2 regions of the Paenibacillus sp. TAB_01 genome follow, and region 1 is predicted to be linked to the other one. Evidence: a T-box and tRNA genes for the amino acid it is inferred to sense, from the RefSeq annotation. Region 1 holds a T-box; the other holds one or more tRNA genes.
The links. The T-box of region 1 lies ahead of tyrS (tyrosine--tRNA ligase). A T-box ahead of a tRNA ligase gene usually reads a tRNA of that ligase, here a tRNA-Tyr.
Positions count from the first base shown of each region.

Region 2: it has a tRNA-Tyr gene. The T-box ahead of tyrS (tyrosine--tRNA ligase) is inferred to sense a tRNA for this amino acid. The anticodon was not compared.

Region 1 is NZ_JBIFNP010000001.1:2,172,466-2,179,832, forward strand. It holds gene ACHHV8_RS10440 (transglycosylase domain-containing protein) at 1-1,593, opposite strand, end outside; gene ACHHV8_RS10445 (hypothetical protein) at 1,568-1,903, opposite strand; T-box leader at 2,088-2,363, shown strand; gene tyrS (tyrosine--tRNA ligase) at 2,411-3,664, shown strand; gene rpsD (30S ribosomal protein S4) at 3,807-4,406, opposite strand; gene ACHHV8_RS10460 (TVP38/TMEM64 family protein) at 4,751-5,332, shown strand; gene ACHHV8_RS10465 (aminopeptidase) at 5,452-6,567, shown strand; gene ACHHV8_RS10470 (HPr family phosphocarrier protein) at 6,658-6,906, shown strand; gene ACHHV8_RS10475 (Fpa/YlaN family protein) at 7,112-7,367, shown strand, end outside.
Region 2 is NZ_JBIFNP010000001.1:5,843,781-5,851,147, forward strand. It holds gene isdC (heme uptake protein IsdC) at 1-657, opposite strand, end outside; gene ACHHV8_RS28415 (ABC transporter substrate-binding protein) at 896-1,861, shown strand; gene ACHHV8_RS28420 (FecCD family ABC transporter permease) at 1,865-2,863, shown strand; gene ACHHV8_RS28425 (ABC transporter ATP-binding protein) at 2,864-3,643, shown strand; gene isdG (heme oxygenase) at 3,658-3,978, shown strand; gene ACHHV8_RS28435 (manganese catalase family protein) at 4,052-4,621, opposite strand; gene ACHHV8_RS28440 (spore coat protein CotJB) at 4,671-4,931, opposite strand; gene ACHHV8_RS28445 (spore coat associated protein CotJA) at 4,931-5,179, opposite strand; tRNA gene ACHHV8_RS28450 (tRNA-Pro) at 5,501-5,574, opposite strand; tRNA gene ACHHV8_RS28455 (tRNA-Leu) at 5,583-5,665, opposite strand; tRNA gene ACHHV8_RS28460 (tRNA-Arg) at 5,715-5,791, opposite strand; tRNA gene ACHHV8_RS28465 (tRNA-Cys) at 5,799-5,872, opposite strand; tRNA gene ACHHV8_RS28470 (tRNA-Gly) at 5,884-5,958, opposite strand; tRNA gene ACHHV8_RS28475 (tRNA-Leu) at 5,963-6,049, opposite strand; tRNA gene ACHHV8_RS28480 (tRNA-Lys) at 6,058-6,130, opposite strand; tRNA gene ACHHV8_RS28485 (tRNA-Tyr) at 6,139-6,223, opposite strand; tRNA gene ACHHV8_RS28490 (tRNA-Thr) at 6,233-6,308, opposite strand; tRNA gene ACHHV8_RS28495 (tRNA-Phe) at 6,332-6,407, opposite strand; tRNA gene ACHHV8_RS28500 (tRNA-Asp) at 6,428-6,504, opposite strand; tRNA gene ACHHV8_RS28505 (tRNA-Val) at 6,514-6,589, opposite strand; tRNA gene ACHHV8_RS28510 (tRNA-Glu) at 6,630-6,704, opposite strand; tRNA gene ACHHV8_RS28515 (tRNA-Asn) at 6,711-6,786, opposite strand; rRNA gene rrf (5S ribosomal RNA) at 6,792-6,908, opposite strand; rRNA gene ACHHV8_RS28525 (23S ribosomal RNA) at 7,016-7,367, opposite strand, start outside.

The DNA.
Region 1 (7,367 bases):
ATATCCCATATACCAGGCATCCGCGTCATCTTGCGTCGAGCCTGTTTTGCCCACGATCGGAATTTGGCCGTAATGCTTGAACTTGCTCATCAAGTCGCTCGCCGTACCGGCTGTCACGACGGTACGCATCATATCCGTCATCAGATAAGCCGTTTCTTCCGAGAACAGCGTCGTCGGCTTCAATTCGTGCTCATAAACGACTTTATCATTGGAATCCGTAATTTTACGGATCATGAACACATCGTTATGTACGCCTTTATTTCCGATGGTAGAGTAGGCTCCGGTAAGCTCTTTGACCGATACGCCGTTGCGCAGTCCGCCTATAACGCCGGTTTGAGCGGTATAATCTTCCTGGGCGATACTTGTAATGCCCATCTTCTTGGCGAGATCCCATGCCTCGCTGATGCCCACATCGTTCAGGAACAGCTTGATAGCCGGAATATTGTACGAATTGTTCAGCGCCTGCCGGGCCGTCATTAATCCGTGATACCGGTTGTCCCAGTTTTGCGGGATATGGTAGCCTTTGGAGCCGTCCTTCAAAATGATCGGAACGTCGTCAATGATGGAAGCGGGCTGAATGGCGCCCTTTTCCAAGGCTGGAACAAACGCCGCAATCGGCTTCATCGTTGAGCCGGGCTGGCGGTAAGCCTGGGTCGCGTGATTCAACTGCTCCGTGAAGAAGTCGCGTCCCTCAATCATGCCGAGCAGCGCTCCTGTCTTGCTCTCGATCATAGCGGCGCCGATCTGCTCTACACCCTTGGTTTTGTCGTCGGGGGTAAAGTTTTTCGGATCCTCTGCAATTTTGTGCATGGCATCGTAAATGTCTTTATCGATCGTCGTATAAATATGATAGCCGCTGCGGCTCATTTGCGCCTGCACATTTTTCAAAGCTTCATTGTAAGCGTCCGGATCGGCCTGCGGATCCAGCTCAGGCTGCTGAACGGAGAGCAGCGCTTTAGCCGCTTCCTTTTCCACCTCGATCATCAAATAAGGGTAGGTGGAATAAGCTTTCTTCGCCGGCTGGGCGAGCGAGCCTCTCAGATCGAAGCTTAGGGCGTCCTGATACTGCTGCTGATCGATTTTGTTCTCTTCGAGCATCCGCCGCAGGACAAGCTGCTGGCGGGTGACGGCACGCTTGAAGGCTGCTCCGTCGAACTGCCCTTTACTGGTAAAAGTAGAATAATTGCTCGGCTGCTGCGGAAGGCCTGCGAGATAAGCCGCCTGTGCGATATTCAGCTGACTCAGGTCGCTGATGTCGAAAATGCCTTTAGCCGCCGCCTTGATTCCGTACAGATTATAGCCGGTCGATCCGTTTCCGTAAGGAATTTTGTTCAAATAAGCTAGCAAAATTTCGTCCTTGGACATCAACCGCTCCATACGCAGCGCTAGAAAGATTTCTTTCGCCTTCCGGCTGTCCTCACGGTCGAGGGTTAGGAACACGCGGCGGGCGAGCTGCTGCGTAATCGTGCTGCCTCCGGTTTGCACGTCCTGCTTCAACAGCTTCTGGACTACGGCCCGGGCCAAGCCCTTGAAATCGATTCCGTTGTGCTCGTAGAAGTCGGTGTCCTCAATGGAAAATACCGCATCGAGCACCTGCTGGGGAATATCCTTCAGCTCGACCAGCCTTCGGTTCGTCCTCGGAGCGGAGCTGGCCGATCACGGTATCGTCGTTGAAATAAACAAAACCGGTAAGCGCATTCTCTTGAATCTGAGTGGTCATCGTTTCTTTGCTCCGGACAGGATCGTCCTTTACCAAGGCGGAGACATAGCCGTAAGCCGCTCCAGCCCCTATACAGCCGGCAATGATACCGACGATGAGCATCCATTTCAGAGTGATCAGCGTATATTTACCTATGCTCCACAACACTTTTTTTACATCGCGTTTCTTTGTCTCCATCTCCATACCGATAAAAATTCCTCCCGATTTTGGAAAACATACGTGAACATTATAGCATAAAGCCATTAGGGGTGGACACTTTCGTTCCTTAAGAATCCATGACATTTGGGTTTGACAATGAGAACGAAGTTGTGTTATATATTTTGTAATCGCATATGACAAATGCATTGAAGGACTGTCCCGGGAGGCTCACTCAGCATTCCAGGACGCAGTAGAATAGGGAACCAAGCTTGCAGAGAGCCGGTGGCAGGTGAGAACCGGTACTTGACCTTTTATTCGAATTACCGTCCTGAGCAGGGGAAGGGAACGCGCACGCGCGCCAGTAGCTTCCAGCCGGGTTTGTCCCGTTATCGGTTTCAAGTGAAAGCTCCTATCCCGAATCCTAAAGGTTCCCTTTAAGGATACGATTCGGTTAAGGCGCTTTAATTAGGGTGGTACCGCGAGCAACAGCCTTCTCGTCCCTTTGTGGATGAGAAGGCTTTTTTGTATTTTTACAGAGAGGAAGTAGAAGAAATGAACATTTTAGAGGAACTGCAGTACAGAGGATTAATTCAGCAATTGACGGACGAAGAAGGCCTTGCCAAAAAATTGAGCGAGGAGCCTGTCGTATTGTATGCAGGCTTCGATCCGACCGCGGACAGCCTTCATATCGGGCACCTGCTGCCCGTTCTGTGCCTCAAACGATTCCAAATGGCGGGTCATCTGCCAATTGCTCTGGTAGGCGGGGGCACGGGGCTGATCGGGGATCCGAGCGGGCGCTCCACCGAGCGTTCCTTGAACACACAGGATGTCGTGGAGGAATGGACGGAGAAGCTGAAAGGCCAGCTGTCCCGCTTTCTTGATTTCGAGTCCGGCGTCAATCCGGCGCGTATGGCCAACAACTACAACTGGCTGGGTGATTTGAACGTGATTACCTTCCTCCGGGATATCGGTAAAAATTTCTCGGTAAATTACATGCTCGCCAAGGACAGCGTTGATTCGCGTCTGAGCAACGGCATCTCGTTCACCGAGTTCAGCTACATGATTTTGCAGGCGTATGATTTTTACCGGATGAACACGGATATTAATTGCAGCCTTCAAGTGGGCGGAAGCGACCAATGGGGGAACATTACCGCCGGACTCGAGCTGATCGGCAAATCGACCGGCAACAAGGCGTTCGGGTTAACGATGCCGCTTGTGACCAAGAGCGACGGCTCCAAATTCGGCAAAACCGCCGGTGGCGCGGTATGGCTCGATCCGGACAAGACGTCTCCGTACCAGTTCTACCAGTTCTGGATCAATACCCACGACAACGATGTGGTGAAATTCCTGAAATATTTCACCTTCTTGTCCCGTGATGAAATTTCGCGCCTGGAAGCCCAAGTTAACGAGAGTCCGGAGAAGCGCGAAGCTCAGCGTGTTCTGGCGAAAGAAGTGACCGAGCTCGTACATGGCCAGGAAGCGGCCGAGAGTGCGATCAAAATTTCTGAGGTGTTGTTCAGCGGCAACGTCAGTATCTTAACCGGCAAAGAAATCGAGGATGCGTTCCAGGACGTGCCGTCCACAGAAGTGTCCGGCGAAATCAGCCTGATCGATCTGCTGCTGGCCGTGAAGGCGGCTCCGTCGAAGCGTCAGGCCAAGCAGGATATCGAGAGCGGCGCGGTGTCGCTGAACGGCACGAAGGTGACCGAGCTCGATAAATCGCTTCAGCAGAGCGACCTGCTGGAAGGCAAGTACATCGTTATCCGCCGCGGCAAGCGGAATTACTACCTGGCTAAGTTCGTTTAGCCTCTGCGGCGGCGCCGTTTCGAGAAAGAACAAGCAGTCCCTGAACGCTCCGGCAAGGAGCAGGCAGGGGCTGCTGTTTTTTTAGCGCAACAAAAAAGCCGCCTTCCCGTAAAGGAAGGACAGCTTTGTGGGAGACTACAGATTAACGGCTGTAGAACTCGACGATTTGTTTCTCGTCGATTTCTTGAGGCAGCTCAGAGCGCTCAGGAAGACGAGTGTATTTACCTTCGACGGAAGCGTCGTTGAATTCCAGGTAAGCCGGCAGGTAGTTACGGTTAGCCAAAGCTTCTTTAATGGAAGACAAACCGCGGCTTCTTTCACGAAGACCGATCACATCGCCAGTGCTTACTTGGTAAGAAGCGATGTTTACTTTTTTACCGTTAACGGTTACGTGTCCGTGGGAAACCAATTGACGTGCGCCTGCACGGGAGTTGGCAAGACCAAGACGGTAAACCAGGTTGTCCAAACGGCTTTCAAGCAGAATCATGAAGTTTTCACCCGCGATACCTTGCAGCTTGGAAGCTTTATCGAACAGGTTGCGGAATTGTTTTTCGTTAACTCCGTACATGTGACGAAGCTTTTGTTTTTCTTGCAGCTGAATGCCGTAGCCGCTCATTTTTCTGCGTTGTCCCGGACCGTGTTGTCCTGGAGGGAATGGACGCTTCAATTCTTTGCCAGTGCCGCTCAGGGAGATGCCCAGACGACGGCTGAGTTTAAATTTAGGACCTGTGTAACGTGACATGTAATGTTGTGCTCCTTTGAAATATAATGGTGGATGTGTTTGATTCCTCGGGTGAAGCGTGTGCTCGATTTTGTTTCAAAGTCATGGGTTGTCCCTTCGACATCTGCCAGGAAAGTTCAGCCGCTGTCCTGTCAGCAACAAAATCTATGAGGGTGACACAGGCTTCCACCATAAGCACAAATTCAAGAAGAATTGAGCTTATTCTCGACTTCTAATTCTATAAGACTCGACCTGCCTATGTCAAGTGCAGGGGGCGATTTTATGCTATCTTTTTGCCGGGAAACACGTTTTGTGAAAGAGGCGGTGAAAATGGTACAATAAAGGGTGTAGAGGAGGAGAGTTTTGTGGGTAAATGGAATGTCCACCACTTATCCGATATTTTGGATTCGTGGGGGTGGATGGGCCACCTGGCCGGAGCGCTTCTGGCTTACGTCCAGACGGTCTTTCCGTTCGTGCCGTTCGTCGTCGTTGCAGGCGCGAATGTGCTGCTGTTCGGTTTATGGCTTGGGTTTATCGTCAATTATGTGATGTCCGTTCTGGGGGCGTCGACCGCCTTCTGGTTCGCACGCAATTACGGAAGAAACTGGGTCGAGAAGAGGCTGGAGAAATATCCGCAGCTCAGCGCGTTTAACGAGAGGCTCCAGCGCAACGGCTTTTTGTACATAGCCATCGCCAGGGTCATTCCGGTGCTGCCTTCTTTTGCGATCAATTTGGGTGCTGCCGTGACGAAGGTGAGGGGAAGAGATTTTATTCTTGGAACTGTGGTGGGGAAGCTCCCGATGATTTTTTTGGAATCGCTGATCGGGCATGACCTGCTTTATTTCCATCATAATAAAGGAAGACTGCTGCTGCTTTTGGTGATATTCATCGCCCTGGTGCTCATCGGCAACCGCTACAAGCGCAAATGGTTCGGAAGCGGGAGCTGACGGATCGGCGGCGGGTAATAGAGGTAAGGGCGGCATCCGGTGGCGCTGGAAGTCAAGAAAAGCGGCGGTACGCAAAATGTATGAAACATAATTTTAGCTGAAAAGGAGCTGTTCATTCGATGAGAGACCCGCGTATACAGACATTGGCACATACCATTGTAACTTATTCTTTAGATGTGCAGCCCGGGGAAAAGGTGCTGGTCGAAATGATCGGCTCGGAACGGGAGCTGCTTAAAGCGATTGTGGAGGAGGTACACGCCCGCGGGGGCCATCCGTATGTAGAATTGACCGATCCCGGAGTGCAAAGCGCGATGCTTCAGTCGATAACGAAGGAGCAGGTGGAGCATTGGGCCGAAATGGACTTGAAGCGGATGAAGGACATGAACTGTTACGTCGGCATCCGGGCCGGCGAGAACGTCAGCGAAATGTCCGATGTGCCGGAGGAGCAGATGAAGCTGTATCAAACGTACTACAGCAAGCCGGTTCACCTGGAGCAGAGGGTGAAGAAGACGCGCTGGGTCGTTATGCGTTATCCGAACGCTTCGATGGCGCAGCTGGCTAATATGAGCACGGGGAAATTCGAGGACTTTTACTTTAACGTATGCAATCTGGATTACGCCAAAATGTCCGATGCCATGGACCCGCTGCAAGCGCTGATGGACCGGACGGACAAGGTCCGCATCGTGTCGCCGGGCACGGATATGTCGTTCTCCATTAAGAATATCGGCTCGGTCAAGTGCTGCGGCCGCCGCAACATTCCGGACGGGGAAGTCTATACGGCTCCGGTTCGCGACACGGTGAACGGCGTCATCAGCTACAACACGCCATCGGTCAAATCCGGCATTACTTTTGAAAATATCGTTTTCCGCTTTGAAAACGGCAAAATTGTCGAGGCGACGAGCAACGACACGAAGCGGCTGAACGACATTCTCGACGCGGATGAAGGCGCGCGCTATATCGGCGAGTTCAGTCTCGGCTTCAATCCGCATATTCTCACACCGATGAAGGATACGCTGTTCGATGAGAAAATCGACGGAAGCCTGCACTTCACGCCGGGCCAAGCGTATGAGCAGGCGGACAACGGCAACCGCTCTTCCGTGCACTGGGATCTGGTGCTGATTCAGCGTCCGGAATACGGCGGCGGAGAAATTTATTTTGACGATGTCCTGATCCGCAAAGACGGCCGCTTTGTTATTTCGGAACTCGAAGGATTGAACCCCGAGCATTTGAAATAGTTGTTGCGTGTTATAGATTTCCAATGTAAAATCTAAAAAGAAAGCGATTTACATATTCCAAAGTTACTGATCCGCATGGAGGGATTCCAAATGTCAAGTGCCAATAATGCAGCTATCGTAGAAATTTCCCAAACCGCAAACAAATTCAGATCTTCGATTGTTTTGCAGTATGATAACAAGTATATCGATGTAAAAAGCATTTTGGGTCTGTTCACTACGTTGCTGACAAGCAGTAACTATGATCTGCACGTCCATGGACCGGACGCTGAAGATGCGAAAAAAGCGATGGCTGAAGTGTTTGCCAAGCACAATTTGAAAATCAACAGCATTCAAGATTAAGGTTAAGACAGCGGCGCTTTTCACCGAAAGGGGAGGCGCCGTTTTCCATTTTTCGGGTGAATGACGGTTAAAACGTTGCAAAACAAGGGTGGAAAATAAGAGATTCGTCGGTTTCATAGAAGAAGGACATCGGGCTCTCTTGTGTATTGTGCCGTTTTCGTCTAATATTAAGCTATGAACTCGTACGTACAGGGGGGAAGGCTTGATGTCATCATCCGATTTGTTACTAAGCTTATCGCAGAAAGCACTCCATCTTATTCAAGAGGATGCGGATAAAATTGAAAAGCTCATCGAAGTACAGATGGAAAACTTGGCTACACGTAAATGTCCTCTGTATGAAGAGGTGTTAGATACACAAATGTACGGGTTGTCCAGAGAGATTGATTTCGCCATTCGCGCAGAGCTGATTACAGAGACGGCTGGCAAGCATATTATGGTGAAGCTGGAGCGGAATCTAGCTC
Region 2 (7,367 bases), 3.7 Mb from region 1:
TGCTGCTGCAGTGCTTGCCGTTGTTCCTTGTTCCTTGACAGCCGTCTGGCTAGTGCCGGCCGCTTCGGTATTTTTGATGCTCTTCTCATCAAATGAGAACCGGATCGTATAGTCATGATCGTAATCAACTTCAGGGACGGTAACATGGATTTTTGACAGCAGGGGCTCAGATAAGCCTGTCGCTTTGAATTGTACCAGTCTCTTATCCGCTTCCTTGTCGCTGCTAATCAAGGTCGTATCTATGTACTCATCCTTGTTGGCTGTGTTCGGCACTTTAAACTGTGTCACCCACTGGCTATGATTAAGACGCATTTGCACTGTCAACTCGCCATTTTTGACAATGACCTTCGCCGGTTTCTCCCAGTAATCGTTCGCCATAGATACCGAATCGTTTTCGGCTTTAAGCACGGTGTAATTAATCGAATAGCTCCCATCCTGAAGCTGCTCCGCCGCCTGTACGCCAGGGACCGCCCACAACCACAGCACGCACAGGAGCATAGCTGCAACCGTTGAACCAATTAGCTTGTTTTTCACCTTATATTCCTTCCTTCTCCGCTCTCTATTTACATAGCCGAAGACAATGATAATCATTCTCATTATGTTCGCAAAAAAAAGATACCTGTCAGGTTCTTTCTTAACCTTATACCGCTCTATCACCCCATCCTCCTCCTTTCTTCATTTCTTAAAAAGCGCAATCTCGCCCTGATATTATCCCAACAAGCTAAAATATGTCAATAGATTTCGGACAGTTTGATCTATAAGAATTTTTTTCGATTCCAGCCATTGACAATGAGAATGATTTTCAATATCGTAAAGTATACATTATTACCACTAAGAATCATTCTCATTCGTATTTTTTCGGTGGTTGTGATAAGCAGGAGGTTTGGAGGTTTTTATGAAAAAGTATGCAGTCATCGGTCTTACCGTCCTTTTATTAGCTGCAGCCGGCTGCGGTCAGACGGTAACCAGCAATCAGCCTGCCTCTCAAGGCGCTGAAACTCAAGCAAATCAAGCGGGAGCCATCACCATCCGGGATTTCGCCGATCGAACGATTACCTTCCCTTCTCCCCCTAAGAAAATCGTTGCCCTGGCGAATGGTGAAATGGATATTGTGTATGCGCTTGGCGGCGAGCTTGTCGGTCGTCCAACTGCAACCGGACCCGTTGCCATACAAAGTGCTGAGAAGCTGCCGCAGGTCGGATCGACACACGGGATCGATTTGGAGAAAGTGGCCTTGCTGGGTCCCGATGTCGTACTTGGCAATCAGCCGATGAATATGAAAGATATTACTTCGGTGGAGGGCATCGGGTCCAAGATGGTGCTGACCAGCGCTAATTCTATCGAGGATGTCAAAAAACAAATCAGCTTGTTCGGACAGCTCATGCAGAAGGAAACGAAGGCACAAGAGCTGAATCAAGCCATAGATGCGAAACTGAAGGATATTCAATCCGCTGCCTCCGGCGCCAAGCCGAGAGTACTCATGGTTTACGGAGCCCCAGGCACCTATATGGCGGCTTTGAACAACTCTTTAAGCGGAGATATTCTCGTTGCGTCAGGCGGGGAAAACATTGCAGCGGATTATCCAAAATTAGAAAACTATCCGCAGTACGCTCAACTGAACACGGAAAATATTATGAAGTCGAATCCTCAGCTTATCGTGCTTATGAGTCATGGCAATTCGGATAAAGTGAAAGAAGGATTTTTGAAGGAAATGCAGCAGAACGCAGCCTGGAGCAGTCTTGATGCCGTGAAAAACAATCATGTGGAAGTTCTCCCCAACGATTTGTTTGGAACGAATCCGGGAAGCCGGGTCGCAGAAGCGCTTGATTTGATGACTAAGCTGCTGCAGTCGGTGAAATAAACAATGAATGTACAACAACGCAGCCGGAGAAGAAAGGCCGCCTTCATCTTAACGCCGATTCTCCTGCTATTCATCGTATTCTATGGCTTGTCTTACGGATCCGTGCCTATATCGTTTCAGCAAATATGGGCCGTATTCACCTCTGCCGACAGTCAGCCCGTCAATGAAAAAATTATTATGAACCTGCGCCTTCCCCGCGTGCTGATCGGTTTATTGGTCGGTGCTTGCCTTGCGGCAGCAGGCGCCCTCTTGCAGGGCGTTATGAAGAATCCTTTGGCCGATCCGGGAATCATCGGCGTCTCAGCCGGCGGAGGACTTGCGGCGATTACCGCCATGATTTTATTTCCGCAATTAAGCTACTTGCTTCCTATGCTGGCTTTTTTAGGCGCTTTTATTACGGCACTTGTAATTTATCTGCTGGCTTGGGATAAAGGAGCTTCTCCGCTGAAAATCATTTTGGCGGGGGTAGCGATTAATGCTTTGTTAGGCGCTGTAACGAACGGAATTATGGTCATTTACAGCGATCGCGTGCAGGCCGTTCTCCCATGGCTGGCCGGCGGACTCAGCGGGCGCAGCTGGTACCATCTAGGTTTTATGGCGCCTTATGCGCTCATCGGCCTTGCATTGACCGTGTTTGCAGTAAAGCCTGCCAATCTGCTGCTGCTGGGAGACGATTCCGCCAAGCTGCTTGGTCAAAAGGTGGAGCTTCAGCGCTTTCTGCTCATTGTTCTGTCAGCACTTTTAGCCGGAACGGCTGTCAGCGTTGCTGGCTTGATCGGCTTTGTCGGCCTGGTCGTACCTCATGCCTTTCGGCTGCTGATCGGCGACGATTACCGTTTCCTGCTTCCCTTGTCCATTCTGGGCGGAGCAGCCCTCGTCGTCCTGGCGGATACAATCGCCCGGACCTGGTTTGATCCCATTGAGCTTCCAGTCGGCATTTTGTTAGCCGCTTTGGGCGCACCGTTCTTTTTATACCTGCTGAAGAAACGGAGGCTGATGTAAATGAGAGCCATCGAAACAAAGCAGATCAGCCTGGATGTAGGCATGTTTCAGCTGAAGGATGTGAATATCAGCATTCCGGCAGGCAAAATAACGGCCATCGTCGGACCGAATGGCTCCGGTAAATCGACACTGCTCAAGGTTCTCACCCGTTTAGTGCGCCCCGATCACGGTGAGGTTTACATACTGGATCGGCTTTCCCGAAGCTTCACCAGCCTGGAGTTCGCCCGAACCGTATCCATGCTGACCCAGTCCAAAAGCGCGCTTCCCGATTTGACCGTACGCGAGCTGATTACGTTCGGGCGCTCCCCTCATAAGCGAATGTTTGTTCGCATGAATGAAGAGGATGAGGAAGCTGTTGAGTGGGCCATGCAAGCGACAGGAACGAAGCGTCTCGAGCATCGGATGTTTCATACTTTATCGGGAGGTGAGCAGCAAAAAGCACGAATCGCAATGGCTTTAGCACAGAAAACCGGCATTATTCTGCTCGATGAGCCCACTACTTTTCTCGATATCGCTCATCAGCTCGACGTGATGGAAATGCTGCAGAAGATTAATCTCGAGTACCGCATGACCATTGTTATGGTTCTCCATGATCTTCAGCAGGCGGCCCATTACTGCCATTATCTGCTGGCCATGAAGAATGGAAAGCTTGTCACATCGGGGGAGCCAAGGCATGTGATCCATGCCGATTTTTTAAAGCAAGTGTATCAAATTAATGCAAGAGTAAGCTTTGAGGATGAATATCCTATCATTATTCCCATGAAAACTTTACCATATTAAAGGAGGAATTCCACATGGTTATCGTAACCAACACTTCGCAAATAACAAAGGGCAGTGCCCACAAACTGATTGAACGTTTCGATAAAGTAGGAAAAGTCGAATATATGGAAGGATTTTTGGGGTTGGAGGTCATGCTGACTGAGAACACTCCAGAATATGACGAGGTAACAGTAAGCACGAAATGGAGTAAGAAGGAAGATTTTCATGCTTGGACTCGCAGCGATGCGTTCAAAGAGTCCCATGCACACCGTCAAATACCGGACTACATCTTATCTAATAAAATTTCTTTCTATGACGTGAAAATTGTTCGCCAGCCTATCGCTGCAAACTCCTGAGCTTATTAAACGAATTGTCCCCATCTTCGAGAGTACCCAGTTGTGCTCTCAGAGATGGGGCTTTTGCTTTGGATTAAAAGATTTTCTGAGCGCTACGGTCTTCCTTCAGTATTTCTACTGCTTCGCGAAACCGTTGGGCATGCACAATTTCACGCTCCCGCAGAAACTTGAGGCTATCGTTAATATCCGGATCATCACTGAGATCGATAATATATTGATAGGTAGCTCTCGCCTTCTCTTCCGCTGCAATATCTTCATATAGATCGGCGATTGGATCTCCTTTACTTGCAATATAGGAGGCTTGAAAAGGAACGCCGGCGGCATTCGAATAAAACAGCGATATCCCGTGGTTTACATAATGATCCTCAAGACCGGCCGCACGAATTTGCTCCGGAGTTGCGTCCTTGGTCAGCTTGTACACCATAGCGGCGATCATCTCCAAGTGAGCGAACTCCTCGGTAGCAATATCGGTCAACAGTCCAATGACTTTGTCCGGAATCGAGTAGCGCTGATTCATATAGCGCAAAGCGGCTGCCAATTCACCGTCTGCCCCGCCATACTGTTCAATCAAATATTTGGCCAGCCTCGGATTGCATTCGCTTACCTTGACGGGATACATCAGTTTTTTTTCATATACCCACATTTAGAGAGCCTCCTCTTCTTTTGGTTAAATCCCTACATTTCTTGCTGTACTATAGCTGCCATGGCCATGGACCCTCGTCCCAGCCAGGAGTGTTCTGTTCCGGAAGCGGCGTGTTGCGGCACAAGGCTCCGAATTGCGTTTCCACGGCGCTTTTTATTTCTTGTCGTTTCTCAGCGGTTTCCTGATATTGTTGAAGTGCTTCAGCATCATCCGGATGCGTGTCCAGATAAAGCGTAAGCTCCGCCAATACAAAATCAACGGCTTGAAGATCTTCCAACAGCTTCATTTTCTTTGCAGACATTTGAGCCATTACGCTTCCTCCTTCCCATTGCGGTCGAACACAGGCTTCGGCGTTTCATAAGGTCCGAACAACGCAGGCCACAAGGTTCCTTTTGCCAAAGCTTCCTTTGGTTCAAACTGCTCCAGACCCGGCGGCTGAAAACCAAGGTACAGGTGCGGCGGAGTCTCGTAGCTTTTTTCCTTCAGCGGGGGACAAGGATCATTCTTGCCGGCAACCGGCTTGTACTTTTTTCGGAAAGTTGTGCTTTTGGTCGTCATTGCATGTACCTCCTTCAAACGGGTTACAGATATTTAAACGATTCGCCTGAGGATGAACCATCCGTTACGCCAAGGAAGGAAACCAAGCCTTTGCTAGAGATAAGAGATAGCGCAAACTATAAAAAATCCGGATAGCTCTACGCAACGCCTGCGCACTAACCGAAGGGATAACTATAGCAAGTTAACCGAGGGTATATCTATAGTGAGAAATAAGAGGAACCTCATCCGCTCTAATTATTGCTGAAATCTTGATCGAAACTTTTGGTCTGTAAACGACAAAAAAGACCGCGAATATTCACGGTCTTTCATTTCAAGCTGTTATCGGGACGACACGATTTGAACATGCGACCCCCTGGTCCCAAACCAGGTGCTCTACCAAGCTGAGCTACGTCCCGAAGTAATATGGTGCCGGTAGAGGGACTTGAACCCCCACGGTTTCCCTCACGATTTTGAGTCGCGCGCGTCTGCCAATTCCGCCATACCGGCTTGCTTGATGCTTTCGATATCCCAAACTAACTGGAATATGATTAAAGAATGGCGTTCCCTGAGAGATTCGAACTCCCGGCCTTTTGATTCGTAGTCAAACGCTCTATCCAGCTGAGCTAAGGGAACATGTAGATGGAGGCACCACCCAGATTCGAACTGGGGGTAAAGCTTTTGCAGAGCTCTGCCTTACCACTTGGCTATGGCGCCAAATTATAAAATGGAGCGGAAGACGGGAATCGAACCCGCGACCCTCGCCTTGGCAAGGCGATGCTCTACCGCTGAGCCACTTCCGCAAATTGGTGCGGTCGAGAGGACTCGAACCTCCACGGCTGTTACACCACTAGAACCTGAATCTAGCGCGTCTGCCAATTCCGCCACGACCGCAAAACCAATGAGCCATGTAGGACTCGAACCTACGACACCCTGATTAAAAGTCAGGTGCTCTACCAACTGAGCTAATGGCTCTTACAAAATGGTGGAGGCTGATGGATTCGAACCACCGAACTCGATGAGAGCAGATTTACAGTCTGCCGTGTTTAGCCACTTCACTAAGCCTCCGGATAATACTGGTGCCGTCGAGAGGACTTGAACCCCCAACCTACTGATTACAAGTCAGTTGCTCTACCAATTGAGCTACAACGGCATATTAAGTTATCAAAACAATCATGGTGGCTCGGGACGGAATCGAACCGCCGACACGAGGATTTTCAGTCCTCTGCTCTACCGACTGAGCTACCGAGCCTTACATATTCAATTCAATAATGGCGGAGCCGACGGGATTCGAACCCGCGGTCTCCTGCGTGACAGGCAGGCATGTTAGGCCTCTACACCACGGCTCCACAGCATTATGGTGGAGGCTGACGGGATCGAACCGCCGACCCTCTGCTTGTAAGGCAGATGCTCTCCCAGCTGAGCTAAGCCTCCATGGGATTATAGGTTGAATCATTGTGCTATTAATAATTCATGGTGACCCGTAGGGGATTCGAACCCCTGTTACCTCCGTGAAAGGGAGGTGTCTTAACCCCTTGACCAACGGGCCATGATATGGCTCCCCGAACAGGACTCGAACCTGTGACAACTCGATTAACAGTCGAGTGCTCTACCAACTGAGCTATCAGGGAAAATTGCTTGGCGACGTCCTACTCTCCCGGAACCCTTCGGTTCAAGTACCATCGGCGCTGGAGGGCTTAACGGTCGTGTTCGAGATGGGAACGCGTGGTTCCCCTCCGCCATCATCACCAAACGATGTGTCATGTTTCTGCCAGGAAACATGAATACTTTAATTCAAGGCGACTTGCACCTTGAAAACTAGATACGAAACAAGCATACATCCTTCTTCTTTGCTTTCTCTTGGATAAGCCCTCGACCGATTAGTATTCGTCAGCTCCATACCTTACGGCACTTCCACCCCGAACCTATCTACCTCGTCGTCTTCAAGGGGTCTTACTTTACTGGGAAATCTCATCTTGAGGGGGGCTTCACGCTTAGATGCTTTCAGCGCTTATCCCGTCCGTACGTAGCTATCCAGCCGTGCTCCTGGCGGAACAACTGGTACACCAGCGGTACGTCCATCCCGGTCCTCTCGTACTAAGGACAGCTCCTCTCAAATTTCCTGCGCCCACGACAGATAGGGACCGAACTGTCTCACGACGTTCTGAACCCAGCTCGCGTACCGCTTTAATGGGCGAACAGCCCAACCCTT